2 regions of the Sodalis sp. RH24 genome follow, and region 2 is predicted to be linked to the other one. Evidence: riboswitches for the same ligand, from Rfam matches in the RefSeq annotation. Region 2 holds a riboswitch; the other holds the start of a gene.
The links. A riboswitch is a leader RNA that binds a small molecule or an ion and turns the genes downstream of it on or off. The one in region 2 is predicted to bind cobalamin.
Positions count from the first base shown of each region.

Region 1: linked by a shared signal. The riboswitch ahead of ACL2XG_RS03910 (cobyrinate a,c-diamide synthase) and the one ahead of btuB (TonB-dependent vitamin B12 receptor BtuB) in region 2 are both predicted to bind cobalamin.

Region 1 covers NZ_CP178729.1:869,298-884,402, reverse strand. The annotation lists gene ACL2XG_RS03955 (glycerol dehydratase reactivase beta/small subunit family protein) at 1-286, opposite strand, end outside; gene ACL2XG_RS03950 (diol dehydratase reactivase subunit alpha) at 273-2,108, opposite strand; gene pduE (propanediol dehydratase small subunit PduE) at 2,139-2,660, opposite strand; gene ACL2XG_RS03940 (propanediol/glycerol family dehydratase medium subunit) at 2,722-3,408, opposite strand; gene pduC (propanediol dehydratase large subunit PduC) at 3,423-5,087, opposite strand; gene pduB (propanediol utilization microcompartment protein PduB) at 5,106-5,918, opposite strand; gene pduA (propanediol utilization microcompartment protein PduA) at 5,915-6,199, opposite strand; gene ACL2XG_RS03920 (MIP/aquaporin family protein) at 6,827-7,657, shown strand; gene pocR (transcriptional regulator PocR) at 7,887-8,822, shown strand; cobalamin riboswitch at 9,136-9,319, shown strand; gene ACL2XG_RS03910 (cobyrinate a,c-diamide synthase) at 9,444-10,808, shown strand; gene cbiB (adenosylcobinamide-phosphate synthase CbiB) at 10,805-11,767, shown strand; gene ACL2XG_RS03900 (cobalt-precorrin-8 methylmutase) at 11,817-12,470, shown strand; gene cbiD (cobalt-precorrin-5B (C(1))-methyltransferase CbiD) at 12,467-13,591, shown strand; gene ACL2XG_RS03890 (cobalt-precorrin-7 (C(5))-methyltransferase) at 13,588-14,232, shown strand; gene ACL2XG_RS03885 (decarboxylating cobalt-precorrin-6B (C(15))-methyltransferase) at 14,222-14,800, shown strand; gene ACL2XG_RS03880 (cobalt-precorrin-4 methyltransferase) at 14,784-15,105, shown strand, end outside.
Region 2 covers NZ_CP178729.1:3,334,082-3,349,186, forward strand. The annotation lists gene birA (bifunctional biotin--[acetyl-CoA-carboxylase] ligase/biotin operon repressor BirA) at 1-780, opposite strand, end outside; gene murB (UDP-N-acetylmuramate dehydrogenase) at 777-1,814, opposite strand; gene ACL2XG_RS15150 (hypothetical protein) at 2,032-2,958, opposite strand; rRNA gene rrf (5S ribosomal RNA) at 3,252-3,367, opposite strand; rRNA gene ACL2XG_RS15160 (23S ribosomal RNA) at 3,598-6,511, opposite strand; tRNA gene ACL2XG_RS15165 (tRNA-Ala) at 6,889-6,964, opposite strand; tRNA gene ACL2XG_RS15170 (tRNA-Ile) at 7,256-7,332, opposite strand; rRNA gene ACL2XG_RS15175 (16S ribosomal RNA) at 7,408-8,950, opposite strand; gene murI (glutamate racemase) at 9,302-10,180, opposite strand; gene btuB (TonB-dependent vitamin B12 receptor BtuB) at 10,125-12,002, opposite strand; cobalamin riboswitch at 12,072-12,261, opposite strand; gene trmA (tRNA (uridine(54)-C5)-methyltransferase TrmA) at 12,394-13,503, shown strand; gene ACL2XG_RS15195 (hypothetical protein) at 13,663-14,292, opposite strand; gene ACL2XG_RS15200 (hypothetical protein) at 14,497-15,012, opposite strand.

The DNA.
Region 1 (15,105 bases), 2.5 Mb from region 2:
GCAGCCGCGTATAGTCCCTGAGGACAAACAGCGGGCGGTCGGCGGGTAAATGCGGATCGTGCACCGCGATATCCTGCGCGCCGACCGCCACGCCCACCGCCAGCGGCGATGCGTTCGAGGCCTGGTGCGCCAGGAGGGCCAGCGGGGTGGCGTCATCGCCGGCGTCATGCAGCGCATACGGGATGCCTTCCTCTTCCATGCCCAGCAGCAGCTGTTGCCAGCCGGGACGCCCGCCGCCGCACAGGCTGACGATGATGGCCGGATGGCTGATATCAGGCAGGCTCATGCGCCGCCTCCCCGGTCCATGACAGCACCAGTCCCGTGGCAACGGCGTTGCGCGGGCCTTCGCAGCCGCGCACGTTGCCCTGGCCGGCCACCAGGTGGAAATGGGCTAGCGCGTCCGTCACCAGCTGCGGTATTTCAAAGTCCAGCGCGGAGCCGCCCACCAGCACGACGAAGGGAATATCGCGAATGCTGCCGGTCGGGCTGACCTGGGCCAGCGCGCGCAGGGCATTGGCGACAAACACCCGTTGCTTGGCGCTGCGCCGCACCACGCGCACTTTTTCCAGCGCCAGATCGGCCGGCAGGGGCACCATGCCGTCCTCCTTGACCACCACCACCCGGGCAAACACGTCGGCCGGCAGGGGGTGGTCGAAAAACTGCACGCTGCCGTCCTCATGGCGGATATGGAACAGGCTCTCCACCTTGGCCAGGGGATACTTTTTGATGTCCTCCGCCAGTTGGCGCTGTTCAAGCCCCAGTTCGGAATTGATCAGCAGCGTCACCATATCGCCGGCGCCCGCCAGGTGCGTGGCGACGATGCGGCCGTTGCCGTCGATGATCGAGGCGTCGGTGGAGCCGGCGCCCAGATCGAGGATCGCCAGCGGCCGCTGCGTGCCCGGCGTGGTCAGCGCGCCGAGGATGGCGGCCTCCGCCTCGGCGCCGCCGATGGCGACCCTGACCCCGGTCTGCTGTTGCAGCGCGTCGGCGATGTCCATCATCTGCAGCCGATCGGATTTCACCATCGCGGCGATGCCCACCGCCTGTTCCATAAAGAATTCCCCGGCCAGGCCGCCTTTAACGTTTACCGGCACGAAGGTATCCACCGCCAGCAGATCCTGGATGGCGATGGCGGACGGATCCTTATTGGTCAGTTCCGCCATGGTCTGGCGCACCTGCTCCAGCATGCCGCCGATATGGGTGCCGGATTCGCCGCCGGCGTTGTCGAGCCGGCCGAGGGCGGACACCGCCGCCATGATTTTTTCCGCTCCCTGGTGCACATCGATGCGCGTTACCCGGTTACCGGCATACAGCTCCAGATGTCCGGCCGGGATGGTGCGCGCCTTGACGTCGCCTTTGGGCGTTTTCACCACCACCGCGGAGCGGGTGCCGATAAGCGAACGGGCCACCGGCACGATGGCGCGGGTTTCGTCGGCGTTCAGCTTGAACACGGTGGCGATGCCGTAAGGATTGGCCAACTGGGTAATCACCTTGCCGGGGGCGGCCACTTCCACCGCCGCGGGCATGCCGAGCGGGATGCGCTCGATATGACGCACCTCGTCGACGATGGGGATGGGCTGGTCCAGCCGGTTGCTGACCAGCACGCCGTCGTCGCGCTGCAAAATAGCCGCCGTAATACGAAAACCGGCCTTGACCGCCGCGTTGATCATCGCGGCGATATCGGCAAAATCGAGCGCGGCGGGGGCTATGACGATATAGGGCTCCTCCACGGAGCGCGTCAGCAGTTCGTCGAAGCCGATGGTAATACCGGCTCCCAGCCCCAGACCGCCCGGCGTTTTGGGGTTATGGCCGATCATGGTGGACTCGGTAATCACGGTTTCGGTGATGGTTTCCATCGCCACGTCGCCGATGACCGGCGTTGCTTCGTTGAGCCGTATCAGCGTCAGGTCGGCAATGCTGATGCCGGCCCGCGCCACCACCGCGTTCAGGGCCTGCATAATCCCGAACACGTTGCGTTTGGTGCCTTTGATACCGGTGGTTTCCGCCAGCGAACTGGCGATAAATGTCAATGCCCCGCTGGCGGAGGCCTGCGCCAGCGCCGCCTCGGTGGAGGCATTACCGATATCCACCCCTACGATATAACCCATCTGTTGCTCCCGCCCGCCGGTTCCCCGGTGTTAATCATCGCCCTTGAGCTTTTTACGCTGCAGGTAATACCCCGCGGCCTCGCGGACAAAACCGGCGCAAATCGTCGCGTTGTAGCGCGACTCAAGCTCACCGGCTATCGCCAGTAATTCTTCCTGGCTTGAGCGGAACGGACGCAGGGCGTTATAGATTTCCAGGACCCGCTCATCCGGCACCGCCGTCAGCTCGGCGGCGCGCTCGAAGTTCATCGCCAGCAGGGAACGTCCGGCGGAGCGGGCGATATCCGCCTGGATGCGCAGGATTTCCGGAGTGATCCGCACGTCCTGGGCGGTGACGCGGCCGTTAAGCACGTTGGCCAGCGTCAGGTCGTCCAGGGTTTTGCCGGTGGCGGTCTTGACCCAGTCCGGGTGCTTATTGGTCAGCGGATAATCCGCCACGCCGGCCGTGAAGGCCTTGGGCGCGCTGGACGCCGGGGCCGGCGTTTGCACCGCGTCCGGATTGTTCATGCGTGCCAGCACGTCACGCACCATGGTTTCAATTGCTTCAGCATTCATCGTCGTTACCTTAATTCGCGCATCGCCCGCGGCGGGCGCGTAGAGGTTAAAGTCGTGGCGTTCAGAGGGCGACGCTCAGTTCCTGCGGCTGCTTGCCGGTCACCACATACTTGGTTTCCTTGATATGCAGCACCGCGGATTTGGCCTGGTATTTTGGCCGGGCCATCTGATCGTTGAGCGTCGGCACCGGATCCGGCGATTCGCCCTTGGCGTAGCGCGCGGCGTTTTTACCGATATGCCGGTAGGTCTCCAGCGTCAGCAGCGGCGCCTGGGGGAACAGCTCCAGGTTGGACAGCGGCGGCAGGCCGCGCTGGTGGATAACCGTCGTCCCTTTGGACTGGATGCCGATGGAAATGCCCGACCCGCTCAGCCGGTTGCCTTCCACCGCCACAAACGCCACGTCGGAGGATTTAAAGCAGCGGATCACCCGGGCGCGCACGCCTTCCTCCTCGATGCCGGCAATCAGTTCGCGCAGGATCTGCTTATGGGGCAGGCCGATGATATTGACGGTCTGCGACAGGCCGAACGCGGGGCCGACCGCGATAATCACCTCGTCTTTATGGGTGCCGGGCCGGGCGTCGCCCACCACCTTGAGAAAATCGCAGGTCTTGCCGTCGCCGGTGGGCGCCGCCGCCGCCGCGGGTTTGGCCGCCGGCGCGGGGGCGAAGGAGACCTGGTTATCCAGCGGCTGCATCTGGCTGAGCACGTCGCCGATGATTTGCCGTAATAGTGTTTCGTTAATTTCCATCATGGCCGCCTTGGTTAACCCAACTCACTGGGATCGAGCGCGTTGGGAATGTTTTTGATTTCTTCCCAGCGTGCGCCCTGCAAACGGTATCCGGTGGCCGGACCCGCGTAATCATTCACGTCGTTCACCGCCGACAGGACCTGGCCGTTGCCAACGATAATGGCCGAGGTATGCAGGTAATCGCCGGCAATCTTGGCTTTCTGGATATCCAGCACGCTTTGCGCCACGTCCGTGAAACCGCCTTCGGCCAATGCCTTGACCACTTCCAGGCCGGTACGGTTCTTCTCGATAATCTCCTGGGCGAACTTCATGTCCTCCACCTTATTGCGCGCCGGCATATCCTTCGAACCGTGGGCATAGGTGGCGGCGATGACCTCCTCGTCGCTAATGGGCGGCAGGCCCATGCCGGCGAACGTGGCCTGCAGCGCGCGCGCCGCTTTATTGCGAATGGCCACCACCTGTTCCTCGCGCACCGGACGCAGCCCGCCGTCCACTTTCAGATCCCGCTGCAGGATGTTGTAGTCGTCGAAGTCCTCGGCGTCTTCATTGGAGCCGGCGAACATATTGTCGTAGTTCGGCACCGCCGAATAACCGGAGGAGATAAAGTCGGTGCCGGGCAGGAATTGCATCAGCAAACGCGCGGTACGGCGCATATCGGAATGGGTGAAGGTCTGGTCGTTGCTGGAGGCGCACTCCAGATCCAGTGACGAGCAGATCAGGTTTTCCGCCAGCACCGCGCGGATGCCCGAGGGAACCGCCGACGGAATGCCGATACAGCTTACCGACCCGTTTTGCAGCCCCTGCACCCCGGCGGCGCGGGTAATAAAAATACAGCGGGCTTCCAGGTACAGCATGGATTTGCCTTCGGCGTAGCCCATCTGCACTTCCGAGCCGGAACCGGAGGTAAAGCGCATCTTCAGGCCGCGCGAGGCGTAGGAGGAGGCGAGAAATCCTTTCGACCAGGGCGTATCGTCGCCGTCGGTAAACACCGGTTCCGTGCCGTAAACCGAAATGGTTTCGGCATAGCAGGTATGGCCCAGCATGCCGAGCTTCAGTTCGGTGGCTTCCTCCAGCGAGCATTGCGTCAGCACGCCCGGCCGGCCGACCTGCGAGCCGATAAGCAACGCGATGGCGTTAAACGGCGCGTAGCGCGCCACCGCCACGGTGGTTTCCTGTTCGTCAAAGCCGCGGAAGGCGCCTTCGGCGGCGTCGGCGGCAATCTGCACCGGATTGTCCTGGATATTGGTGACGTGCGCCTGCTGCGAGGGAGTGCGCCGGGCGCGCATCTTCTGCATCGACATCATCATTTCCACCACGTTCATCTGCGACATCACTTCGACGATTTTCGCCGGCGTCATGGCGGTGGTCAGCGGGATGATATCGGCGCGCGACACGTTGGGGTCGCACAGCATTTTTGCCAGTTGTACCGAATCCATCGCCATGACTTCTTCCGACCGCGCCAGGTTAATGCCGTAGTTGGCGATAAAGTGATCGATCAGATCGAAGTCGGCGCGGGCCTTGCCGTCGAGTTCGGTAACCTTGCCGTCGACAATTTTGATCGACGGCTTGGGGTCGTTGGGACTTTCCATGGCTATAAAGCCTTCCTCGACCCACTCTTTGACGAAACCGTCCTGGTTAACCGGCCGTTTCGCCAGCGCTTCAAATCGCTTGGATTTCATGCCATCCCCCACAAGGAGTTAAATATAAGACGGACGATCGTTATGCGGCACCGCGCCGAGCGTGCCGAGCAGGGTCTTGCCGATTTCACGGGCGGAGGTCACCGCCTGGCGCACCGCGCCGGAATCGCCGGAGACCACCAGGATCACTTCGTTGCTAAAGCTGGTGCCGTTGGACGGGGAGCTGTAGGAAACCACATCGACGTTGGCGGATTTCACCGCCGTATCGGCCATCACCACGCCGATGGCGGCGGGGGCGCCGACTATCACGCCGCAGGCTTTGCCGATCGGCGCGCCGAAGGCTTTTTCCAGCGCATAGCTGGCGCGAGCGCTATACTGCAGTTCGATATGGCCCGCCTCATTGCTGTAGACGTCGCCGAACGTCCGGTCCAGTTCCTTGAGCGCCACTTCCACCGCCCGTTTCACATCGGACACGTCCTCGCCGCCGAAAATGATCAGCGAGCCGTGTCCCGCGCCGCCTTTAGTGTCGCGGGGTAATTCGATGCTGACCACTTCGGTATTGGTCGCCTTGACCGCCTCGTCCGCCGCCATAATGTGCGGACCCGCGCCGATGCGCGTGCCGAGAATACCGATCGAGCGGTAGCGTTTTTCCAGTTTCATCGCCGTCAGCACTGCGCTGTCGACATTGGCGATCACCAAACCGATGGTGTCGCCCATGGCCGTGCCGACGAATTCCGTCAGGTTACAGGTGTTTTCCGACATATCCGGACCTCGTTCCAATGGGGAGAGAGAAGGGGGCGCCGCGGGGGCGTCGTCACCGATTTTCGCCATCACCTGGGCCAGGATCGCCTCGATGACCTTATCGGTGTTCATTCGCGGGTACCTTTAGGCAAAAATTTCTCCACATCCGCGTGGGGACGTGGGATGACATGGGTGGCGATCACTTCACCGACGTTGGCCGCCGCCATGGCGCCGGCATCGGTGGCGGCTTTCACCGCGCCGACGTCGCCGCGCACGATAACCGTCACCAGACCGGAACCGATTTTTTCATAACCGACCAATAACACATTGGCCGATTTCACCATGGTATCGGCCGCCTCAATCGCGGCGGTCAGACCTTTGGTTTCCACCATGCCCAGGGCTTCTTGTTGCATTTTTATTACCTCGACCAATCATTAAAATTCTGAGGATGTCCGAGGTAAAATATACGCATAAGCGATAAAAAATAGTGGCTTGATTAGGGTGAAAATATAAGAAATGATTGGCGGTGGCATAGCAAAAAATTGTCATTTCAACTTGCAAATGCGGCACCCTGGCTGGATTTTATCGACTTGTGCAATAACACCAATTAATTTTTTACCTTCCATAATTCAATAATAGATCTTGAAATTCAGGGTTGGCTGTGATTTTGCCGGCGACCCGTTAACGGTAAAAAATAATCTCATAGCAATAATGTAGTATGGCGAAAAAACGGCAATGCCTTGCGCGGCAAGGCTTGCAGCGCCTATGACCCATAAAAATTATCGACTGTGGCGATTATTTTATATTTTAAAAAACGAAATTTTATGTCTTGTTTTTGTTACGTAAAAAGATAATTGCAGGCGAGATCTCATTTGATTGATAAATAACTTTGCTAAACGCCATGGGGGCATATAGCGTAGTGCCTTGAAGGTCTTATGTTCATTAAAAACATTTTTTAAAAATAGACAAAATGTCAGTCGGAAGCAATGCGATTTCACGCTAATAATTATTTCATTTCGACCTCATACAGGAAAATTACGATGAGCGACACTCTACGAACGGTAAAAGGGCAATGTGTTGCCGAATTGCTGGGTACCGGGCTGTTTATGTTTTTCGGCACCAGCGTGCTGTGCGCGGCCAAGCTTGCCGGCGCCAGCTTCGGCCTGTGGGAGATTTGCGTGGTGTGGGGGCTGGGCATTGCGCTGGCGGTGTATCTGACCGCGGGTATTTCCGGCGCCCATCTGAATCCGGCGATAACCATTGCCCTGTGGCTGCTGGCTAATTTCGAGGGCAGGAAAGTGCTGCCTTATATCCTGGCCCAGGTGGCGGGGGCCTTCTTTGGCGCGGCGCTGACCTATCTGCTGTACCATAATATGTTCGGCCTCTACGAGCAGGCCCACCAAATGGTGCGCGGCAGCCAGGAGAGCCTGTTCCTGGCCAGCATCTTTTCCACTTATCCGGCAAGCGCCATCAGCGTCGGGCTGGCCGCGCTGGTGGAAACCGTCATCACCTCCATCCTGATGGGGCTTATCATGGCGCTGACCGATGATGGCAACGGCGTGCCCAAAGGTCCGCTGGCGCCGTTGCTGATCGGTATCCTGGTGGCGGTGATCGGTGCGTCCACCGCGCCATTGACCGGTTTCGCCATGAATCCGGCGCGTGACTTCGGCCCCAAGCTGTTCACCTTTTTTGCCGGCTGGGGCGAGGTGGCGATGACCGGAGGCCGCGAGATTCCCTACTTTATCGTGCCCATCGCCGCCCCCATCGTCGGAGCGATCCTGGGCGCCGCAGTATACCGCTTCCTGATAGCGCCCCATTTGCCCGGCAATATTAAACAGGACGCGGCGGGACAACCGCCGCTGCAATCTTAAACCCCGGGCAACCCGGCCGGCACCCGGCTTCAGGACCGGGTGCCGGCGCAATCCTATAATTGTGTGATAGAGCACGGTTTTGAATAAGGAAAAAATGATTAAATCCCAAACGGCTTTAAGATATTGCGTCGTAATCGCTGCATCTTTCATTAAAACGTAACAATCAGGCGAAATATATCTTTTTTGTTACTGGTTTATTAAAAATAAGTAAAGCGCGAGAGGGCATAATATGAATTCCGGTAGTTTTATGGATTCAGAACTGATAAATAAAATCGCGCATGATTTCGCTAATGCCACCAATTTGGCTGTAGTGGTAGTCAATATCCACGGCGAGGAAGTTTCGGATTTATATCATTTCACCCCGTTTTGCCAATCATTGCGCCAGGATCCGGAAATGGGCCGCCGCTGCCGCATGAGCGACCGCTGCGGCGGACTTGAAGCCTCTAAATCCAATCAGCCCTGTATCTACCGCTGTCACGCCGGGTTGACCGATTTTTCCATTCCCCTGGTCATCGGCGGCCATTTGGTGGGATTTGTGCTGTGCGGCCAGGTGCGCATCAATGATACCGTCAAGCTGCCCGAAGTGCAGGAGAGCAGTTCCTTCACCTGGCGCCAGAACGGCGTGCTGGCCGAGCATTTCGAGAACATTCCGGTTATCGATTACGACCGGCTGCTGTCTTCCGCCGATTTGCTGAAAATCATCGTTGATAATTACCTTAAGCAACAGCTTGATTTCGTGGTGATTAAGGAACACGCGCCGGCGAGCGCCGGGCACCGGGCGGCGATCCCAAGCGCGCATGACGGCAAAATGAAAAAGGTGCTGCGTTATATCGACAGTCATTACTCCGAGGACCTGCGTCTTGAGGACGTGGCGGCGATGGTCTATCTCAGCCCTTATTATTTCAGCAAATTATTCAAAAAATACCAAGGCGTGGGTTTTAACGCCTACGTGAACCAGCAGCGTATGGAAAGCGCGCGCCAGATGCTGGAGCAAAGCGACTGGTCCATCGCCGTCATTGCGCGCAACCTCGGTTTTTCCCAGGCCAGCTATTTTTGCAAAGTATTTCGCCAGGCCTATCGCATTACCCCCCAGGCGTATCGTGAGCAGCGTTTATCCGCGCTGAATAACAGCCCGGCGAAAAATATCGCCATGCCGCGTAATTAATCCTTTTTCCCTTTTGTCGCTTTAATTATTGTGACGTTATTATTTCCAGCCGATCGTGATCTCATTTTTTAAATTTAACCAACGCTATTTAATGCTATGGCTTTCGCCGCTGAAAATGGCCGCTCATCGCGCCATGCCGTGGCATGGCTAATTGCCGATAGCTAAAAAGTGTTATCCCCAGACAATAAATTTTAATCAAATCACCGCCGGCGAACATTTTTTTTGATCCAATCCGGGGTATATTTTCCCCAGATACTTTAGATTAACGATGACAGGGGCGCCGCCGGCAACGATTTGCCATTTCCGCGCGGCGCCAATGCCAATGTTACCAGGTTGCACGCGCCGCAAGGCCGTCAGGGAAGGAGGTGTGAATCCTCCGCAGCCCCCGCTGCTGTAATGCCGACGAATCCGGCGTCACCACTGATCGAAAATGATTGGGAAGGGCCGGAGGAGGATGACGCAAAGCCAGAAGACCTGCCTGATAACAAGAGCCGTACCGGCTCGGTAACAACTCCTTCGGTGGGAAGCGGGTTGTCCTAACGACTGCGTCGGGATAGCGCCTTTCCGCCGCCGTTGCTTACGACAATCCCGTTCGGCCCGCCCTGGCATTACGGGATACGGATGAAAGCGATACTGATTGGCGGCGCGCAAAGCGGGACCGGGAAAACATTGCTGACGCTCGGCCTGCTGCGGGTGCTGGCCAGGCGCGGCCTCAGGGCGCAGCCGTTCAAGTGCGGGCCGGATTATATCGATACCGGCTGGCATGAGGCGGTCAGCGGCATCGCCTCGCATAACCTGGACGCCTATATGCTGGGGGCTGACACGCTTAACGGCCTGTTTAACCGGCATATGCAAACTGCCGACGTGGGCGTTATCGAAGGCGTCATGGGACTCTACGACGGCCTGGGCAGCGACGGCGGCGACTGCAGCAGCGCCGCGCTGGCCAAGCAGCTGGGCGTGCCGGTGGTGCTTATTATCGACGGCAAGGCGGTATCCACCTCGGCCGCCGCCACCGTACTGGGCTTTCAACTGTTTGATCCCGCCGTCAACATCGCCGGCATTATCGTAAACCGGGTATCCTCCGCCAATCATTTCAACCTGATTAAAACCGCCATTACCCGCTACTGCGATCTGCCGGTGCTGGGGTATCTGCCGCCGCTCAGCGACTGGGCATTGCCCTCCCGGCATCTGGGCCTGGTGCCGGCGCAGGAAAACCGGCGCCTGGAGGCGCAATGGGACCAACTGGCGGATGCGGTGGAACAGCATATCGATATCGATTGTCTTCTGCGTCTTGCCGACTGCCAGCCCGCGGCGGGCCGCCTGCCCGCGCCGCCCGCCGCGCCGCGTTATGCGCAGCTGACGCTGGCGCTGGCCGAGGACGAGGCGTTTCATTTCTATTATCCGGATAATCTGCAGCTCCTGCGCGATATCGGCGTGCGTATCGTGCCGTTCAGCCCGCTAAACGATCGGGAACTGCCGGCGTGCCAGATGATTTACCTCGGCGGCGGTTTTCCGGAACTCTTCGCCGACCGGCTGACGGCCAACGGCGCGATGCGGGCAGCGCTGCTGCGGGCCGGTCTGCAGGGCACGGCCATCTACGCCGAATGCGGGGGGCTGATGTACCTGGGGACTTCCCTGGAGGATCAGCAGGGCCGCGTCTTCCCCATGGTCGGCCTGTTGCGCGGCGTCAGCCGCATGAGCGAGGGACTCAAGCGTTTCGGCTATTGCGAGGGGCGGGCGCTGGCCGATAATCTGCTGACCGCCAGGGGAGAAACGTTACGCGGTCACGAATTTCACCATTCCGAATTTATCACCGATGAGCCGCCGCTGTTTACCCTTACCAAACGCGCCGCCGGCGGCGAGGTAAAACAGTGGCCGGGCGGTTATGGCGACGCCACGCTTCTCGCCAGCTACCTGCATGTGCATTTTTACCAGCGCCCGGCCTTGCTGCGGCGCTGGCTGGATAAAGGATGCGAGCTGCTATGACCTTGAGCGCCTACCTCGCCGGCTACCTGCTGGATCTGTGGCTTGGGGATCCGCCGCACTGGCCGCATCCGGTGCGCTGGATAGGCCATGCCGTCACGGGCCTGCAACGCGTTATCCGCCGTTGCTGCCGTAGCCGCCGGGCGCTGTATATCGGCGGCGGCGCGCTGTGGCTGCTGGTGGTGGGCGGCAGTGGGGGATTGACCTGGGCCTTGCTGCGCCTGCTGTCCTTTTCGCCCGCGCTGGAGTGGCTGGCCACCGCCTGGCTCACCTACACCCTGCTGGCGACCCGCTGCCTGCGCGATGCCGCCATGGCGGTTTATTACGTGCTGCGCGCGGACGACCTGGCGGCGTCGCGCCGGCAGCTGTCCTACATTGTCGGCCGCGATACCCAGCACCTGACGCGGCCGCAAATGATGCGCGCGGTGGTGGAAACGGTGGCGGAAAACAGCGTTGACGGCGTAATAGCGCCGCTGTTCTGGCTGTTTATCGGCGGCGTGCCGCTGGCGATGGCCTATAAGGCGGTCAATACCCTGGATTCCATGGTGGGGTACCGCACGCCGCAGTACGAAGCCATCGGCTGCGTATCGGCGCGAATGGACGACGCGGCCAACTGGCTGCCGGCGCGATTGGGCTGGCTGCTGCTGGCGCTGGCCGCCGGCCTGTTGCGTCTGGACGGGCGCGGCGCCTGGCGCATTGGCTGGCGCGATCGCTATCAGCATAAAAGCCCGAACTGCGCCTGGTCGGAGGCGACGGTGGCGGGCGCGCTGGGGGTGCGGCTGGGCGGACCCAATGATTATTTCAGCATCCGGGTGGAAAAACCCTGGATTGGCGAGGCGCGGCGCGAGATTGCCCTTGGCGACATCATCCACAGTATCCGCTTGATGTATGTCGCCTCCGCGCTGATGCTGGCGACGATGTGCCTGCTCCGCGCCGGCGGCGCGGGATTAGGGTGGTGGTGAGACTTAACAGGGCTGTATAACAGGGCGCAGGCCCGGAGCTGTAACGCGAATGAGTTATATCAAACAACCGCAACAAATCGAGCGCACCAGTTTTGCCATTATCCGGGAGATCATTGCCCGCGAGCGTCCCGATTTCCGTTTCCAGGATATCTGGCAGGAAAAAATCATCCTGCGCGCCATCCACACCAGCGCCGATTTCGACTGGCTGGATATTCTGCATTTCTCGGCCGGCGCGGCTGAACGCATGGCCGACGCCCTGAGCCGGGGCTGCACGATATATACCGATACCACCATGGCGCTGTCCGGCATCAATAAGACCGCGCTGGCGCAGCTGGGCGGTAAAGCGGCTTGTTATATCGGCGATGCCGGTATTGCCGAGCAGGCGCGGGCGCAGGGCATGACGCGCTCAATGGCGGCGGTGGACTATGTGGTGGCGCGCGCCGGCCGGGAGCCGGACAACAGCCTGTTTGTGTTCGGCAACGCGCCCACCGCGCTGTTTCGCCTGCTGGAGCATGTCGGTCGGTCGGATTACCGGCCGCAGGGGGTGATAGGCGTGCCGGTGGGGTTTGTCGGCGCCAGCGAATCCAAGCAGGCGCTGGCCGACAGCCCGTTGACCTGCATCGCCGCGCTGGGCCGCAAAGGCGGCAGCAATATCGCCGCGGCCATCGTCAACGCCCTCCTTTATCAGCTGCGGGAGGCATGATGGACGACGTGGTCTGGCACAATGGCCGGGCGCTGCGCAAGGGGTATACCACCGGATCCTGCGCCACCGCGGCGGCTAAAGTCGCCGCCGAGATGCTTTTGCGCCAGCAGGTGATAGATACCGTTTCCATCGTGACGCCGTCCGGCGTCACGCTGTGCCTGAACGTCGAGCTGCCGTTGATAAGCCCCGGCGAGGCCACCGCCGCCATTCGCAAGGACGGCGGCGATGACGTGGACGCCACCGACGGCATGCTGATTTTTGCCCGCTTAAGACTGCGCGCCGATGCCGCCATTATCATTGAGGGCGGCGCCGGCGTGGGCCGGGTAACCCGCAACGGCATCGGCCTGGCTATCGGCCAGGCGGCGATTAACAACACTCCCCGTCATACCATCGAGACGGCGGTGCGCGAGGTCATCGGGCCGGATCGCGGCGCGGATGTGGAGATTTTCGCCCCGGAAGGGGAAGCGCGGGCGCGGAAAACCTATAACGCGCGCCTGGGCATCCTGGGCGGTATTTCCATTATCGGCACCAGCGGCATCGTGACGCCGATGTCGGAGGAAAGCTGGAAGAAATCCCTGTCGCTTGAGCTGGGCATGAAGCGCGCCGACGGCATGGACCGGGTGATCCTGGTGCCGGGCAACCACGGCGAGCGTTTCGTCGGCGAACGGCTGGGCATCGATAAACGTTACGTTGTCACTATGAGCAATTTTGTCGGCTATATGCTTAAGGAGGCGGAGCGCCTGGGGTTTCGCCAGATCCTGATGGTCGGCCATTTCGGCAAACTGGTGAAGGTGGCGGCGGGGATCTTCCATACCCATAGCCATATCGCCGACGGACGCATGGAAACGCTGATTGCCTGGCTGGCCTTGTGCGACGCCCCCCACGCGCTAATGCATCAGGTGGCGGCGTGCGTGACCACCGAGGAGGCGATGGCGTTAATCGACGCCGCCGGCTGGCAGCGGGTATACCCGGCCATTGCCGCGCGCGTCGCCGCCCGCATGGCCGAGCTGTTGCGTTTTTCCTCTACGCCGCCCCGCTGCGATGCGCTGCTGTTCTCCTTCGATCAGCAGATCCTCGGCAGCAGCCGGCCGGCGGCGCAACTGAGAGAGGCCTTCCGATGAACAGGAGGGTTGACGATAACGGCCACCGGCACGCGCCCCGGTTAAGCGTGGTCGGGCTGGGGCCGGGGGATGGCCGCTACCTGACGCCCGGCGCCCGGCGGCTGATCGAGCAGTGTTCGGTGCTGATCGGCAGCCCGCGCCAGCTGGCGTGTTTTCCTGGGTTCCAGGGCGAAAAGCGGCCGTTCGGCCCGTCCCTGGCGGCGCTTGCGGCCTGGCTGGACGCCCATCCCGACGTGGACACGGTGGTGCTGGCTTCCGGCGACCCGCTATTGTACGGCATCGGCGATTACCTGAGCCGGCGCATGGGGGCGGAAAACCTGCATATCGAGCCGGGGATCAGCGCGGTGCAATACCTGTTTTCACGCCTGCGCATGGCGATGAACGATGTCTATCTCACCAGCAGCCATGGCCGCGCGCCTGATTTTGATTTTTTGCTGCTGCACCCCAGGGTGGCGATGGTCACCGACGAACGCATCGGTCCTTATGAAATCGCCCGCGAGATCCTGGCGCGCGAGCGGCCGCGGGTCATGATTATCGGCGAAAACCTGTCCTACCCCGATGAACGTATCCACCGGCTGCCGCCCGCGCAGGTGGCGCGGCATTATGCAATGAACGTGGTGGTGATCCTCGATGAGAGATGAAGAATTTATCCGCGGCCCGGTGCCGATGACCAAACGCGAAATCCGGCTGGCGTCGGTGGACCGGCTGGAGCTGGCGCAGGCTCGGCTGCTGATTGACGTCGGCGCCGGTACCGGCAGCGTCGGCATCGAGGCGGCCAGCCGCTACCCCCAGCTGCGGGTGATGGCGGTGGAGCGCAATCCCGACGCGCTGGCGCTGATTCGCGCCAACAGCGCCAAATTCGCCCTGGACGAGCGTATGGACATCGTGGCCGGCGACGCGCCGCTGCCGCTGGCGGTAAGCGCCGATGCTGTTTTTATCGGCGGCAGCGGCGGCAACCTGGCGGCGATTATCGGCTGGGCCGGTGAACTGCTGGTGCCGGGCGGACGCCTGGTGATTAACCTGATTTTGCAGGAGAACCTCGGCGAGGCGCTGGGCGCGCTGCGCCAGGCGCCCTTCGTTCGCGCGGACTGCGTCCAGATGCAGGTTGCCAGCCTGGCCCCGCTGGGCAGCGGACACTTTTTTAAACCGAACAATCCCGCTTTTATTATTTCCTGTCTCAAGGAGAACACTCATGACAGAGCCCTTTGACCGCCGGCTGATCTGGTTTGTCGGCGCAGGACCGGGCGACCGGGAACTGATCACCCTGAAAGGCTACCGGCTGTTATGCGCGGCGGACGTGGTGATCTACGCCGGATCGCTGATTAATCCCGCGCTGCTGGACTATTGCAAGCCGGGCGCGGCCTGCTATGACAGCGCCGGTCTCAACCTGCGGCAGATTATCGGCCATATGAGCGAGGGTATCGCCGCCGGCAAGCTGGTGGTGCGCCTGCAAACCGGCGATTTATCCCTGTACGGCTCGATCCGCGAACAGATTGAAGAACTGGCGTTGCTGA
Region 2 (15,105 bases):
CGCGGCGAAGCCGTCCCGTTCAAAAATCGGCAATGCCAGCCTGAGCCCGTTGATAAGCTTCGCAGCCAGAGCGTTACGATCGATCTGGATACCCGCTTCCTGTAAATTAATCCAGCCCTGATTGATGACCGGCTCGGCCGCTTCCCTCATCGCCAGGTTAATTCCGGCGCCTATCACCAGATGCGCGGCATCGCCTGCCTTGCCGCTGATCTCCACCAGGATGCCGGCCAGCTTGCGATCGTGCAGATAGAGATCGTTAGGCCATTTCACCCGCACCTCGCGCGCGCCCAGTTCATGCAGCACTTCCGCCATGATGATGCCGATCACCAGGCTAAGGCCGATCGCCGCCGCCGGGCCTTGCTCCAGCCGCCAATACAGGGACAGATAGAGATTGGCGCCAAACGGCGAGACCCATTGCCGGCCGCGCCTCCCCCGTCCCGCCATCTGGTACTCTGCGACACAGGCGTCGCCGGAGCGCAGGACGGCGGTGCGCTCCATCAGGTACTGATTGGTGGAATCAATCACCGGCAGCACCGTGACCCCGCCCCGCGGCAGCAGCGACAGGATTTTCCCCTCATCCAAAAGTTGCAGCGGGGCATAGAGGCGATACCCTTTACCGGGAACGGTGAAAACATCAATACCCCACTCCCGCAGGGTCTGGATATGTTTATTGATGGCCGCGCGGCTCATGCCCAGCGAATCGCCGAACTGCTCGCCGGAGTGGAATTCCCCGTCGGCCAGCAGCCCGATTAATTTTAGCGGAACGGTGATATCTTTCATGACAGAGTATCCACCGCGTCTACTTCACCGCCGGCGGCGATAAACCGCACTTCTGGCTCCAGCCAGACGTTAAACCGTTCCGCTACGCTATTGCGCACCAGTTTCGCCAGCGCGACGATAGCCCGCCCATCAGCCTGGCCGTTATTGATCAATACCAGCGCCTGTTTGGCATGCACCGCGGCGGCGCCCAGCACATAGCCTTTCAGGTCGCACCGATCTATCAGCCATCCCGCCGCCAGTTTTACGCTACCGTCCGGCTGCGGATAGTGCGGCGCATCGGGATACCGTTGCAACAGGCGCCGTGCGTCCTCAGCGCCGACCAGTGGATTTTTAAAAAAGCTGCCGGCATTGCCGGTAATGGCGGGGTCGGGTAATTTGCTGCGGCGCATGGCGCAAACGGTATCAAAAACCTGGCGCGGGGTGACGGTCCGGCTATCCAGGCGGACAAGATCGCCGTAGGTAAGCACCGGGCGCCAGGTTTTGTCCAGGGTAAACCCCACCGCCACGATAGCGTAGCTGGCCCGATAACGGTGTTTAAACACACTGTCGCGATAACCGAACCGGCACTCCGCGGCGCTAAGGCGTATCTTCTCGCCGTTATTCAGATCAAGCAGATCGACGTATTCGCATACCGATTCCAGCTCCACGCCGTAGGCGCCGATATTCTGGATGGGCGCAGACCCGACACGGCCGGGGATTAACGCCAGGTTTTCCAGCCCCGCCATGTCCTGCGCCAACGCGAAGGACACCAGTCCATGCCAGTCCTCGCCGGCGCCGACATGCAGATGCCAGGCATGGTTGTCTTCGCTGACCTGTATTCCTTTAATGCGATTTAGCAATACGGTGCCGGCAAAATTTTCCAAAAAAAGGACATTACTGCCGCCGCCCAGCAGCAATACCGCTTCGGACCGCCGTTGGGCGTCGCGCCAAAGCGTCAACAATTCAGTTGCGGTATGGGCAGTGGCGATATGGGCGGCTACCGCGTCGATGGCAAAGGTATTCAGGTGTTTTAACGCCACACCATGCATTGTCATGGTAAAAACCTTTCTTAATCACTCTTGAGCCTAGTTTACCCGATCGGGACGGATTTCAGCGACTAACTTTAGCGCCTTCCCGATCTGGCGGGCAGGATTCCGTTACCCCTTAGGGTATGAGGCCGTTATGATAAGAAAAGTGTAAACATGACCAGACTATCTGCATTTTCCCCAACATTTCCTTTTATCACCGTTACGAAACGCTGGATTTGCCGTGCTACGCTATTTTAACCACCGATTGATAATGACCAGGAGTATTTAAGATTATAATCTCGCGTACAGGGCTATTATTATCCGCCTCATCGCCAGAGTACTCTCCTTCAGTAATGTAGTGATTACCGTCATCTACAATATTAGGAGAAATCAATTTAACCTTGATGTTTTCACCAAGAGCCTGATTGACTAAATTAACAATAAAAGTGGCGTCGCCGCTATTACTACCCGTGGAATTATTGTTATCAAAAAAGAGGCCTTGGTTTTCACTTCCTGGTTTTACTGCATCATAAAACATACGCAGTTCAAATGCTTTATGCCCGATAGAGCCGGTAATTCCTTTATCGTGGTAAATACACTGGACAATGGAATGAAATAAGCAATTGTTATTCTCACCACTACTATCCCGTATAACATATCCCGTTTCAAAGAGATACTTTTCTAACGCCGGCATCGCGCTGAGATGGGCCATTGCCTGCGTTTCGAGCTGTACCGTATTCTTATTTGCCTCGGCTGCAGGCCCTGCCATGCCCACACGGCCATTTCCTACGGAAGTGGTGCTGGCCAAACTTGCCTCCATTGCTCGCCTGATCTCCTCATCTTCAAGGGCGCTTTGCTGGCTGGCAGCCAGTGCCCTTAGGAAATCATCATCCTTTTCACCGGAGGGCAGGTTAGCGGAGGACAAACTGGCGTCAATGGTTTGCCTTAATATAACGTCTTCATTTAAACTCGCCATACTCCGTAACAATACCGCTGACAAATCGGGGTCATCATCGGTGCTTTCGCTAGCACCTTTAGTCAGTGGCAAGCTTACATTACTTACTTCTGTCAATATCCGACCATTCGGACGTGCATTTATATGAGAATGAAGTGACTGATTATATATCCCAAATAAATCTGAGTGGTTAATGTCTCTATGATTATTGATCATTTTACAAAAATCCTGATTGATTTAATTGTGTCTCATAATATAGATCAGCCCATAAACAGTAATCAAACAATCGTCCGGTCTATTGTCACATTTCGCGTTGATAATAATCTTAATCTGAAGTATTTAGTAAAATGTCAGCAATTTTATTACATGAACTATTAAAAGATGATATTGGGATAAATATATTTATAAAGCTTTGCCGGTGGTCCTACTCTCTTACTCGAGTAGCGAACCGCCAGGGTTACGCACATGAAAAAGCCCTCTGTTTTCACAGAGGGCTTCGTCAATTGGATGCCTGGCAGTTCCCTACTCTCGCATGGGGAGACCCCACACTACCATCGGCGCTACGGCGTTTCACTGCTGAGTTCGGCATGGGGTCAGGTGGGACCACCGCGCTAGTGCCGCCAGGCAAATTTCTCGTCTCATCCTGAGACTCGCCCTGCGGGCCAGCGCTGTGCGCTGTACAAAATCGCTCCCGGCGATTTTGTCATTTCCCCTGTGCAAGGCCAACGCTCCGCGTTGTTGACAACCCGTCAATATCTCGACCGGTTGTGTTTAATACTTTCCGTTACAAGCTGAAAATCCTCTCGCCGCCCCTTGGGGCAACGCTCTCTTCGCGTCAAACACTTTAGGTGTTGTAAGGTTAAGCCTCACGGGTCATTAGTATCGGTTAGCTCAACGCATCGCTGCGCTTACACACCCGACCTATCAACGTCATCGTCTTTAACGTCCCTTCAGGTGGCTTAAAGCCACAGGGAAGACTCATCTCGAGGCAAGTTTCCCGCTTAGATGCTTTCAGCGGTTATCTCTTCCGCACGTAGCTACCGGGCAATGCCATTGGCATGACAACCCGAACACCAGTGGTGCGTCCACTCCGGTCCTCTCGTACTAGGAGCAGCCCCTCTCAATCTTCCAACGCCCACGGCAGATAGGGACCGAACTGTCTCACGACGTTCTAAACCCAGCTCGCGTACCACTTTAAATGGCGAACAGCCATACCCTTGGGACCTACTTCAGCCCCAGGATGTGATGAGCCGACATCGAGGTGCCAAACACCGCCGTCGATATGAACTCTTGGGCGGTATCAGCCTGTTATCCCCGGAGTACCTTTTATCCGTTGAGCGATGGCCCTTCCATTCAGAACCACCGGATCACTAAGACCTGCTTTCGCACCTGCTCGAGCCGTCACTCTCGCAGTCAAGCTAGCTTATGCCTTTGCACTAACCTCACGATGTCCGACCGTGATTAGCTAACCTTCGTGCTCCTCCGTTACTCTTTAGGAGGAGACCGCCCCAGTCAAACTACCCACCAGACACTGTCCTCGACCCAGATTATGGGCCGGAGTTAGAACATCAAACATTAAAGGGTGGTATTTCAAGGTTGGCTCCATGCAGACTGGCGTCCACACTTCAAAGCCTCCCACCTATCCTACACATCAAGGCTCAATGTTCAGTGTCAAGCTATAGTAAAGGTTCACGGGGTCTTTCCGTCTTGCCGCGGGTACACTGCATCTTCACAGCGAGTTCAATTTCACTGAGTCTCGGGTGGAGACAGCCTGGCCATCATTACGCCATTCGTGCAGGTCGGAACTTACCCGACAAGGAATTTCGCTACCTTAGGACCGTTATAGTTACGGCCGCCGTTTACCGGGGCTTCGATCAAGAGCTTCTCCTTGCGGATAACCCCATCAATTAACCTTCCGGCACCGGGCAGGCGTCACACCGTATACGTCCACTTTCGTGTTTGCACAGTGCTGTGTTTTTAATAAACAGTTGCAGCCAGCTGGTATCTGCGACTGGCTTCAGCTCGGGGAGCAAGTCCCTCCACCTAATGCCAGCGTGCCTTCTCCCGAAGTTACGGCACCATTTTGCCTAGTTCCTTCACCCGAGTTCTCTCAAGCGCCTTGGTATTCTCTACCTGACCACCTGTGTCGGTTTGGGGTACGATTCGATGTGACCTGGAGCTTAGAGGCTTTTCCTGGAAGCGTAGCATCAATTCCTTCACCACCGTAGTGGCTCGTTATCACGCCTCAGTGTTGAATAAAAAAGCGGATTTACCTGCTCTTTCCACCTTCACGCTTAAACCGGGACAACCGTCGCCCGGCGAACCTAGCTTTCTCCGTCCCCCCTTCGCAGTCACACCCAGTACAGGAATATTAACCTGTTTCCCATCGACTACGCCTTTCGGCCTCGCCTTAGGGGTCGACTCACCCTGCCCCGATTAACGTTGGACAGGAACCCTTGGTCTTCCGGCGAGCGGGCTTTTCACCCGCTTTATCGTTACTTATGTCAGCATTCGCACTTCTGATACCTCCAGCAGCCCTCACAGGCCACCTTCGCAGGCTTACAGAACGCTCCCCTACCCAACAATACCCGAAGGTATCGCTGCCGCAGCTTCGGTGCATGGTTTAGCCCCGTTACATCTTCCGCGCAGGCCGACTCGACCAGTGAGCTATTACGCTTTCTTTAAATGATGGCTGCTTCTAAGCCAACATCCTGGCTGTCTATGCCTTCCCACATCGTTTCCCACTTAACCATGACTTTGGGACCTTAGCTGGCGGTCTGGGTTGTTTCCCTCTTCACGACGGACGTTAGCACCCGCCGTGTGTCTCCCGTGGTAACATTCTTCGGTATTCGCAGTTTGCATCGGGTTGGTAATCCGGGGTGGACCCCTAGCCGAAACAGTGCTCTACCCCCGAAGATGAATTCACGAGGCGCTACCTAAATAGCTTTCGGGGAGAACCAGCTATCTCCCGGTTTGATTGGCCTTTCACCCCCAGCCACAAGTCATCCGCTAATTTTTCAACATTAGTCGGTTCGGTCCTCCAGTTAGTGTTACCCAACCTTCAACCTGCCCATGGCTAGATCACCGGGTTTCGGGTCTATACCCTGCAACTTAACGCCCAGTTAAGACTCGGTTTCCCTACGGCTCCCCTAAACGGTTAACCTTGCTACAGAATATAAGTCGCTGACCCATTATACAAAAGGTACGCAGTCACCCTGATAAATCAAGGCTCCCACTGCTTGTACGTACACGGTTTCAGGTTCTATTTCACTCCCCTCGCCGGGGTTCTTTTCGCCTTTCCCTCACGGTACTGGTTCACTATCGGTCAGTCAGGAGTATTTAGCCTTGGAGGATGGTCCCCCCATCTTCAGACAGGATATCACGTGTCCCGCCCTACTCATCGAGCTCACAGCACTTGCACCTTCGGATACGGGGCTATCACCCTGTGTTGCCGGACTTTCCAGACCGTTCTCCTGATGCAAACGCTGATGGTGACTCTGGGCTGTTCCCCGTTCGCTCGCCGCTACTAGGGGAATCTCGGTTGATTTCTTTTCCTCGGGGTACTGAGATGTTTCAGTTCCCCCGGTTCGCCTCAATACGCTATGGATTCACGTAATGATAGTGCAACGAATTGCACTGGGTTTCCCCATTCGGACATCGCCGGCTGATAGCGCTTCATATCAGCTCACCGGCGCATTTCGCGGATTAGCACGTCCTTCATCGCCTCTGACTGCCTAGGCATCCACCGTGTACGCTTATTCACTTAACCTCACAACCCTAAAGTGTCTGTGTTGCGACTGGCTGCACACTGCCATGGCATCGTTGCGCGATGCTCGCCATGCTCATGGACATTGAGTCCACTCCGCTGGCTGCGCGCCGTGCGCCTTGCCCTGACACTGTTCGCACAGTCTCACCCTGGTGAGAGTAAACCCTCGCCTGGGCTACAGAGATTGCCATCGACACGGCAATCATTAGGTTTGCTTGCTTTGAGAGAATCGCATACTGATTTTGCTCAGCATGTTTTTTTCAAATTTTCAGCTTGTTCCGGATTGTTAAAGAGCATGTATTTCGCAGCATACTCATAAGAGTGTGCTCTGAAATAAATAAGAAAAACCAGACAATCTTACCACCCATCCCATCAGGAAATGGTGGAGCTAAGCGGGATCGAACCGCTGACCCCCTGCGTGCAAAGCAGGTGCTCTCCCAGCTGAGCTATAGCCCCAAGTCGTTTAACCTTTTAACATCAACCAGACTCTTTTCCACACTGAAATTGCTGTGCATCAATTAAGCTACAAAGCAATGGCATTTAGAAAGGAGAACAACTTGATAGCCCATTCGTTTCCAGGCAAGGCGTGGGGTCACGAAGTTTATTGAAATAAACGAGTGGCGCCGTAATCCTGCACAGTAAAGAATGGACCAGTTCGCTTAGCCGCAGACAGTTTCGGCGCGAGTAACGCAGTGTGCGCAAGCACATGAGTCACGCAGCGGTGAAAATGACCAGGGTAAGTAGAACTGGTAGGCCTGAGTGGACTCGAACCACCGACCTCACCCTTATCAGGGGTGCGCTCTAACCACCTGAGCTACAAGCCTATAGAAGGTTTTTCTTGCTCGTTACAGTTATCAGACAATCTGTGTGGACACTACACAATCTAGTATCTATTTCGGTAAGGAGGTGATCCAACCGCAGGTTCCCCTACGGTTACCTTGTTACGACTTCACCCCAGTCATGAATCACAAAGTGGTAAGCGCCCTCCCGAAGGTTAAGCTACCTACTTCTTTTGCAACCCACTCCCATGGTGTGACGGGCGGTGTGTACAAGGCCCGGGAACGTATTCACCGTGGCATTCTGATCCACGATTACTAGCGATTCCGACTTCATGGAGTCGAGTTGCAGACTCCAATCCGGACTACGACGCACTTTGTGAGGTCCGCTTACTCTCGCGAGTTCGCTTCTCTTTGTATGCGCCATTGTAGCACGTGTGTAGCCCTACTCGTAAGGGCCATGATGACTTGACGTCATCCCCACCTTCCTCCGGTTTGTCACCGGCAGTCTCCTTTGAGTTCCCACCATTACGTGCTGGCAACAAAGGATAAGGGTTGCGCTCGTTGCGGGACTTAACCCAACATTTCACAACACGAGCTGACGACAGCCATGCAGCACCTGTCTCAGAGTTCCCGAAGGCACATTCGCATCTCTGCAAACTTCTCTGGATGTCAAGAGTAGGTAAGGTTCTTCGCGTTGCATCGAATTAAACCACATGCTCCACCGCTTGTGCGGGCCCCCGTCAATTCATTTGAGTTTTAACCTTGCGGCCGTACTCCCCAGGCGGTCGATTTAACGCGTTAGCTCCGAAAGCCACGGCTCAAGGCCACAACCTTCAAATCGACATCGTTTACAGCGTGGACTACCAGGGTATCTAATCCTGTTTGCTCCCCACGCTTTCGTACCTGAGCGTCAGTCTTCGTCCAGGGGGCCGCCTTCGCCACCGGTATTCCTCCAGATCTCTACGCATTTCACCGCTACACCTGGAATTCTACCCCCCTCTACGAGACTCTAGCCTGCCAGTTTCAAATGCAGTTCCCGGGTTAAGCCCGGGGATTTCACATCTGACTTAACAGACCGCCTGCGTACGCTTTACGCCCAGTAATTCCGATTAACGCTCGCACCCTCCGTATTACCGCGGCTGCTGGCACGGAGTTAGCCGGTGCTTCTTCTGCGGGTAACGTCAATCAACAAGGTTATTAACCTTATCGCCTTCCTCCCCGCTGAAAGTGCTTTACAACCCGAAGGCCTTCTTCACACACGCGGCATGGCTGCATCAGGCTTGCGCCCATTGTGCAATATTCCCCACTGCTGCCTCCCGTAGGAGTCTGGACCGTGTCTCAGTTCCAGTGTGGCTGGTCATCCTCTCAGACCAGCTAGGGATCGTCGCCTAGGTGAGCCATTACCTCACCTACTAGCTAATCCCATCTGGGTTCATCCGATGGCGTGAGGCCCGAAGGTCCCCCACTTTGGTCTTGCGACGTTATGCGGTATTAGCTACCGTTTCCAGTAGTTATCCCCCACCATCAGGCAGATCCCCAGACATTACTCACCCGTCCGCCGCTCGCCGGCAAAGTAGCAAGCTACTTCCCGCTGCCGCTCGACTTGCATGTGTTAGGCCTGCCGCCAGCGTTCAATCTGAGCCATGATCAAACTCTTCAATTAAAAGCTTGATGCTCAAAGATTGTCATACTGTTAATCTTATGAATTAACTGTTTGTTCACTCTTCAAGACTTGGTATTTTGTGTTTCGATACGGTCTTGTGAGTGCCCACACAGATTGTCTGATAAATTGTTAAAGAGCATGGCCAGCGTGCATCAATCTCACCTGGCGCGGGTTGCGTATATTACGTTTTCCCGCTGAAGAGTCAAGCTTTTATTTGCCCGAACCGGGCGCTTTTCCCTTCCCGACCCGGCATCGCGTTAGCGTTTGTTCCCGGTCAGTGGAGGCGCATTATAGGGACTTTCCCCAGCCTGACAAGTACTTATTTCACATATTGCGCCGACCGCTGAATTATCACACAACCGCAGGCTGCATCGGCAATTTTTCCAGCGAAACGAAGCCATAGCGCTGTAATACCGGTACCAGCTCCATGGCCTGCGGTGAAGCCACCAGGCAATAGGCCTGGTTCGCTTCCGTCGAATAAGCACCGTCTATTTCATGGGCGATAAGCCAGGCCGCGCGTTTGGCGATCGCTGAACCGGAATCCACCAGCCGGGTACCGTCCGGCAACACCGCTTTAAGCTCGTCGCCTAATAATGGAAAATGGGTACAACCAAGGACCACAGTGTCGGGCGGCTCGGGAAGCCGCAACCAGGGGCGCAGGATTTTCTGCAGCACCGGCAGGGCGATGGTTTCGCCATGAAGCTTGGCTTCAGCAAGCTCCACCAGCTCGGCGGATCCAAGCGTAATGATATGGCAATCCGCGGCGAATTTAGCGATCAGCTCATGGGTATAGCTACGGTGCACGGTGGCGCGGGTAGCCAACAGCCCGACGATACCATTACGGGTTAGCTTGGCGGCGGGTTTTATCGCCGGCACTACGCCGACAATAGGGCACTCAAACCGCTCGCGCAGGGCCGGCAGGGAAATGGTGCTGGCGGTATTGCAGGCGACAATCACCATATCAAGCACGTGCAGGCGCTGCACCGCCGCAACGATATTCACGACCCGCTGGACAATAAAGTCTTCCGGCTTTTCGCCATACGGAAAAGCCTCATTGTCGAATACGTAGATATAATGCGGGTCCGGCAACAGTTGCCGCACTTCATCATAGATAGATAAACCGCCCACGCCAGAGTCGAAAATCAGGATCGTGGGCCGTTTGATGTTGCTACCGTCAGAAGGAATAAGTTCCGGTGAGATAAAATTCTCGCTCTGCGGTCTGGTAGCCATAAGCCGTCTCATAGTCTTTGTCGAACAGATTGGCTATTCTACCACGAACCGTCAGATGGGGGGTTAGCGGATAAGAGGCGGCGATGTCCCACAAACTGACGCCGCCCATTCGCACCCGGTCATTCGTGTTGTAGTTGGTATCGTAACGCTCGCCGAGATAACGGTAGTTAAGCGACCAGTCGATATCGGCCACCTGCCAATCCAGCTGATATTTCACCTGCTGCTTGGCGCGTCGCGCCAGCACCTGATTGGTGGTGGCGTCGCGGGGATCGAGGTACTCCAGCGTCAGTTGATGCTGCAGCGGGCCGGTATAGACCGAGCCGGTCCATTCCACACCTTTGATCCGCGCCTTGCCGATATTCTTATAAGTGTCGTCGTTGGTGTCATAATCAATCAGGTTGTCGATATCGTTGCGGTATGCCGAGACGCGCCAGGTCAGCGGGCCGGTCAGCCCTTCCACCCCGCCCTCCCACTGCTTGCTCTCCTCGGGTTTTAAATCTTCGTTGCCGCCAAAACCACTGTAAAGCTGACTCAGGTTGGGTGCCTTGTAGGCGGTGCCGTAAGATCCGATAAGCCGGTAGCCCTCAATGAACTCCCAGGCGGCGCTGGTTTGCCACGTGCCGTGCCAGCCGAACTGCGAATTATCATCACCGCGCACCGCGCCCTCGAGGGTAACCGGCCCGACAAGCTGCGAAGCGGTGGCGTAGATACCGGTATTGCGTTGCTCATAGCCGTCGGTAAGGTAACCGGTGCCTGGTTCGGTGGTCTGCTTTTGCCAGTCCACCCCAGCGCCTGCCGTGCCATGGCCTGTCTGCAGGGTATTGCTCCACTGCGCATTATACTGTTTGGAATCGTCAAGGGTGGCGGAGGCGGAATAGGGTCCATATTGAGGATCGTAGTTATAATCCTGAGTATGGTTATAGCTAAAGGACAGCTGCGACGCGTAGATCCCGTCCTGGTAACGCATGCCGGTATCGTAAGTACGGCTGTAGAGTTTACGGGTATCGGGCAGCGCGTCAAAATGATCAGGGTCGGTATAGGCGTAGCTGCCGTCATAGCCGCTGCGGTTGTCGTAGCCATAGGCGCGGGCAAAACCGCTGAACTGCTGGTTAAAGATATGATCAAGCGAGGCAAACAACGTTTTGCTCATAAAACCATCGCGGTCGGGCTGCGCGGGATCGCCATAGGTATCCGGCAGGTTGGCGCGCACATCAAAACCATGGGTATAGGTATAGTTGCCCGCAACGGTGGCGGTGGTGTCCTCTCCAAGCTGTTGCTGGGTGGAGCCATCATAGGTTTGATAGCCATGGGACCCTATGCCGGTGCTGAGGGTGGTGCCCGGCTGCTCGCGTGTGGTAATGATATTCACCACGCCGCCGATGGCGTCCGACCCATAGACCGCGGAACGCGGGCCACGGATATATTCGATGCGCTGCACCAAGGACAGCGGAATCTGGCTAAGGTCGGAAGAACCTGAGATGCCGGCCTGGTTCAGCCTCACGCCGTCTATCAGCACCAGGGCATGGCTTGAATCGGTGCCGCGGATAAACAGTGAGCTTTGCTGCCCCAATCCGCCGGATTGGGCGATATCCACGCCCGGCAGACGGCTTAGCGCTTCGGCCACCGATTTGATCTGGCCGCGGTCGATATCGCTGCGGGTAACCACGCTGGTCGGTGCCAGTACGGTGGATATTGGCTGGGGAAAACGGTTGGCGGATACGACCATCATTTGCGCGGCCTGATCCTGGGCGCCGTCTTGCGCCCACCCGGAGAATGCCGTGACGCAGAGCGCCAGCAGCACGGTATTGTTAATCTTAGGCATTGCCATAGCATCCAAATGATAAAATAGGATGCCGCAGGTTCCATGTTTGATGGCTCGCGATAAACAGGGATATTGCGACAGAATACCGGCAGGTTTTCGGGCTTGGGATGCGTATAATACGCCAGGCGACGACTTCCCATCATAAAGACAGTGTCTGCTTGCGCGATCGCCCTGAAGTCCCCTTACCGCTGCGCGTCAGCTCCAGCTTTCCACTGGATTCCCTTTTAACTTACGAAAGACCGGACAATAATCCTACAATCAAAGAGATAAGCATGTCTATAGCACTAATAATCAAACTATTTATAAGCGCAACAACACTGGACATCACCGGTTTATCCCCTACAATCCCCCATAAAGTGGTACAAATAACGGATATTAGCGAGAGATCATCATGACCGACGAGACGTTACCCATTAGCGCGTATGAAACCCAACTGGCGGAAAAAGCCGCTCGACTGAACGCGATGATGGCGGCGTTTCAGGCGCCCGAGGCGGAAATATTCCGCTCGCAGCCCGAACATTACCGGATGCGTGCTGAATTCCGGGTCTGGCATGATGAGCAGGATTTGTATCATATAATGTTTGATCAGCAGACCAAGGACCGGATCCGCATCGATCACTTCGCCGCCGGCGGCGAACTGATGAACCGATTGATGGTCGCCATGATGGACGCATTGCGGCCATCGCCGATCCTGCGGCGCAAGCTGTTCCAGCTTGATTACCTGACGACCCTGAGCGGTGAAGCGGTGATTACCCTTATCTATCATCGTCCGTTAGACGACGAATGGCGCGAGCATGCGGGCGCGCTGCGCGATCATCTGAGGACGCAGGGTTTTGCGGTCAACCTGATTGGCCGCGCCACCAAAACCAAAATTTGCCTGGACCGTGATTATGTCGATGAGCGCTTGCCGGTGGCGGGACGGGAAATCATTTACCGTCAAATCGAAAATAGCTTTACCCAACCCAACGCCGCCGTGAATATCCAGATGCTTGAGTGGGCGCTCTCGGCCACTGAACCGGCACAAGGGGATCTGCTGGAGCTGTATTGCGGCAACGGCAATTTTTCCCTGGCGCTGGCGGGCAATTTTAACCGGGTGCTGGCCACGGAAATAGCCAAGCCTTCGGTGGAAGCGGCACAGTTTAATATCGCCGCCAATCGAATGACCAACGTGCAGATTATCCGCATGTCGGCTGAGGAGTTTACCCAAGCCATGCAAGGGGTGCGGGAGTTTACCCGCCTGAAGGACATCGACCTGGCAAGCTACCGCTGCGAAACCATATTTGTCGACCCGCCGCGCAGCGGGTTGGATGATGCCACCGTCAGGCTGGTGCAGGGGTATCCGCGCATCCTGTATATCTCATGTAACCCGGAATCGTTGTGCGGTAATTTGACAACGTTGGCGGAAACCCACCGTATCGAACGATTGGCGCTGTTTGATCAATTTCCTTATACCCGCCATATGGAATGCGGAGTGCTGTTAACCGCCAAAACGCAGCCATAGATCAATGGCACCTAAAATGAGGCTCTTACGCATGCTTCGTGCCCGCCTAGAGCCGCTGATTCCCCTTAAAGGATGTTTATTTGTCGCTCTCATAGTCAATGCTGGTGACATTTCAGCTTGACCGACCGCCCCCGGGGTGCGGACAGCAAAGGCGCTGAACTAGCAATCGAAGCCTAAAGCGGTATCGTTTATCTTCATGAGACCGAGATAAAATAACGCACCCATAAAAAAACTGACCATGGACATCTTTAACATGCCAGGCTTATGATTAAACTGGTTATGGGCGGCTTGATAAACATAATCTATTACAAAGGCTGCAGCGCCGGCCATAAGTCCGGTCATGAAACAATTTACCAGCGTATTTTCAAATAGCTCGTGGCGCCACTGTTCTGTATCGCATCTCGTGCGGATTTCACTGCATATCTCCTTCAACTCTGCGCAAGACTTTTCCATCGCTAACGTTTTATCAATGTTAATCCTGCAATCTTGCAGCGGTTTCCAGCATCCTTCCAACTCAAGCTGGAAGTAGCATCGGTCGGCCCTTGCGGCTTTCAGGCTACCTAACAAATCATAAATTAACTTATTTGTTAATGATACGGTAAGCGGGATGGAAATCACCGATAAAGGATTAGAGCAACAAAACGCCGTGGCGGAATTGCAGGCACGTGCCAATTTCGTCATCAACTTAAAAAATTTGCTTGTCGTATTATTGTGATATTTATCGGCATGAGACACTTGGCTGACCATCCCGGCATTATTCTTTTCTCGATTATTAATTTCAGGGTTCATATAATGATTCCTCGGCAAGGGATTAAATGGCATAACGATGTAAAAAGACGAAAGCGCTGATAGACTATTTTCACAAATAAAGGTTAAACTCCCCGAAGCCGGTAATATCCCTAACAACCGCCCGGGTCGGTGCCTGCAAGCGGCAAAATTGATCCCGAAGTTAGCCGGTTCGCTTACAGTAGCCGCCTGACCAGATTAACTATCCTATTGGGTAATATTGTCCAGTTCAATGTCGATAAAGTTTGTATAAGCCACACCGGCTAAAGCGCCTACGATAAAACCAATTCCTACGGTATAAAAAACACTATCACGATGACGCAGCGGATCCGCACCACAAAATGATTTGCATGATTCTAGCGCACAGCCTGCGGCGAATCCCGCAGCGCCGCCGCCCAACATGCCGATGCTCAAACCCAGGCCCATGATTTTGCCTTTCCATTCCCTGACGTCCAGATGGGTAACGGGGGGCGGCTTGCTGATATTTTGGATTGAAACAGCGATAAGCCGTTGGGCGCCAAAGACGATACCTATTGCCGACGCGGCAGACAAAGTGACTACAGACAGGGTCTTGATAAAGGGTAAGGCGCTGTTGGCCGCGCCGCTAAATGATCTGGCAAAACGCGTAACGCCCTGACCGAAACCATTATCCCCCTGGCTAATCTCCTCTAAAGGGCAATGGGTTGTTGTGGTCGGCATTGTTGGGTCTGAGACAGGCATCATTAACTCCTATCAATACTAACTAATTTTCTATTACATAAAATCGATCCGAAGATAAACTGAAGGCTGATATTTCTACCTATCATCATAAGAATA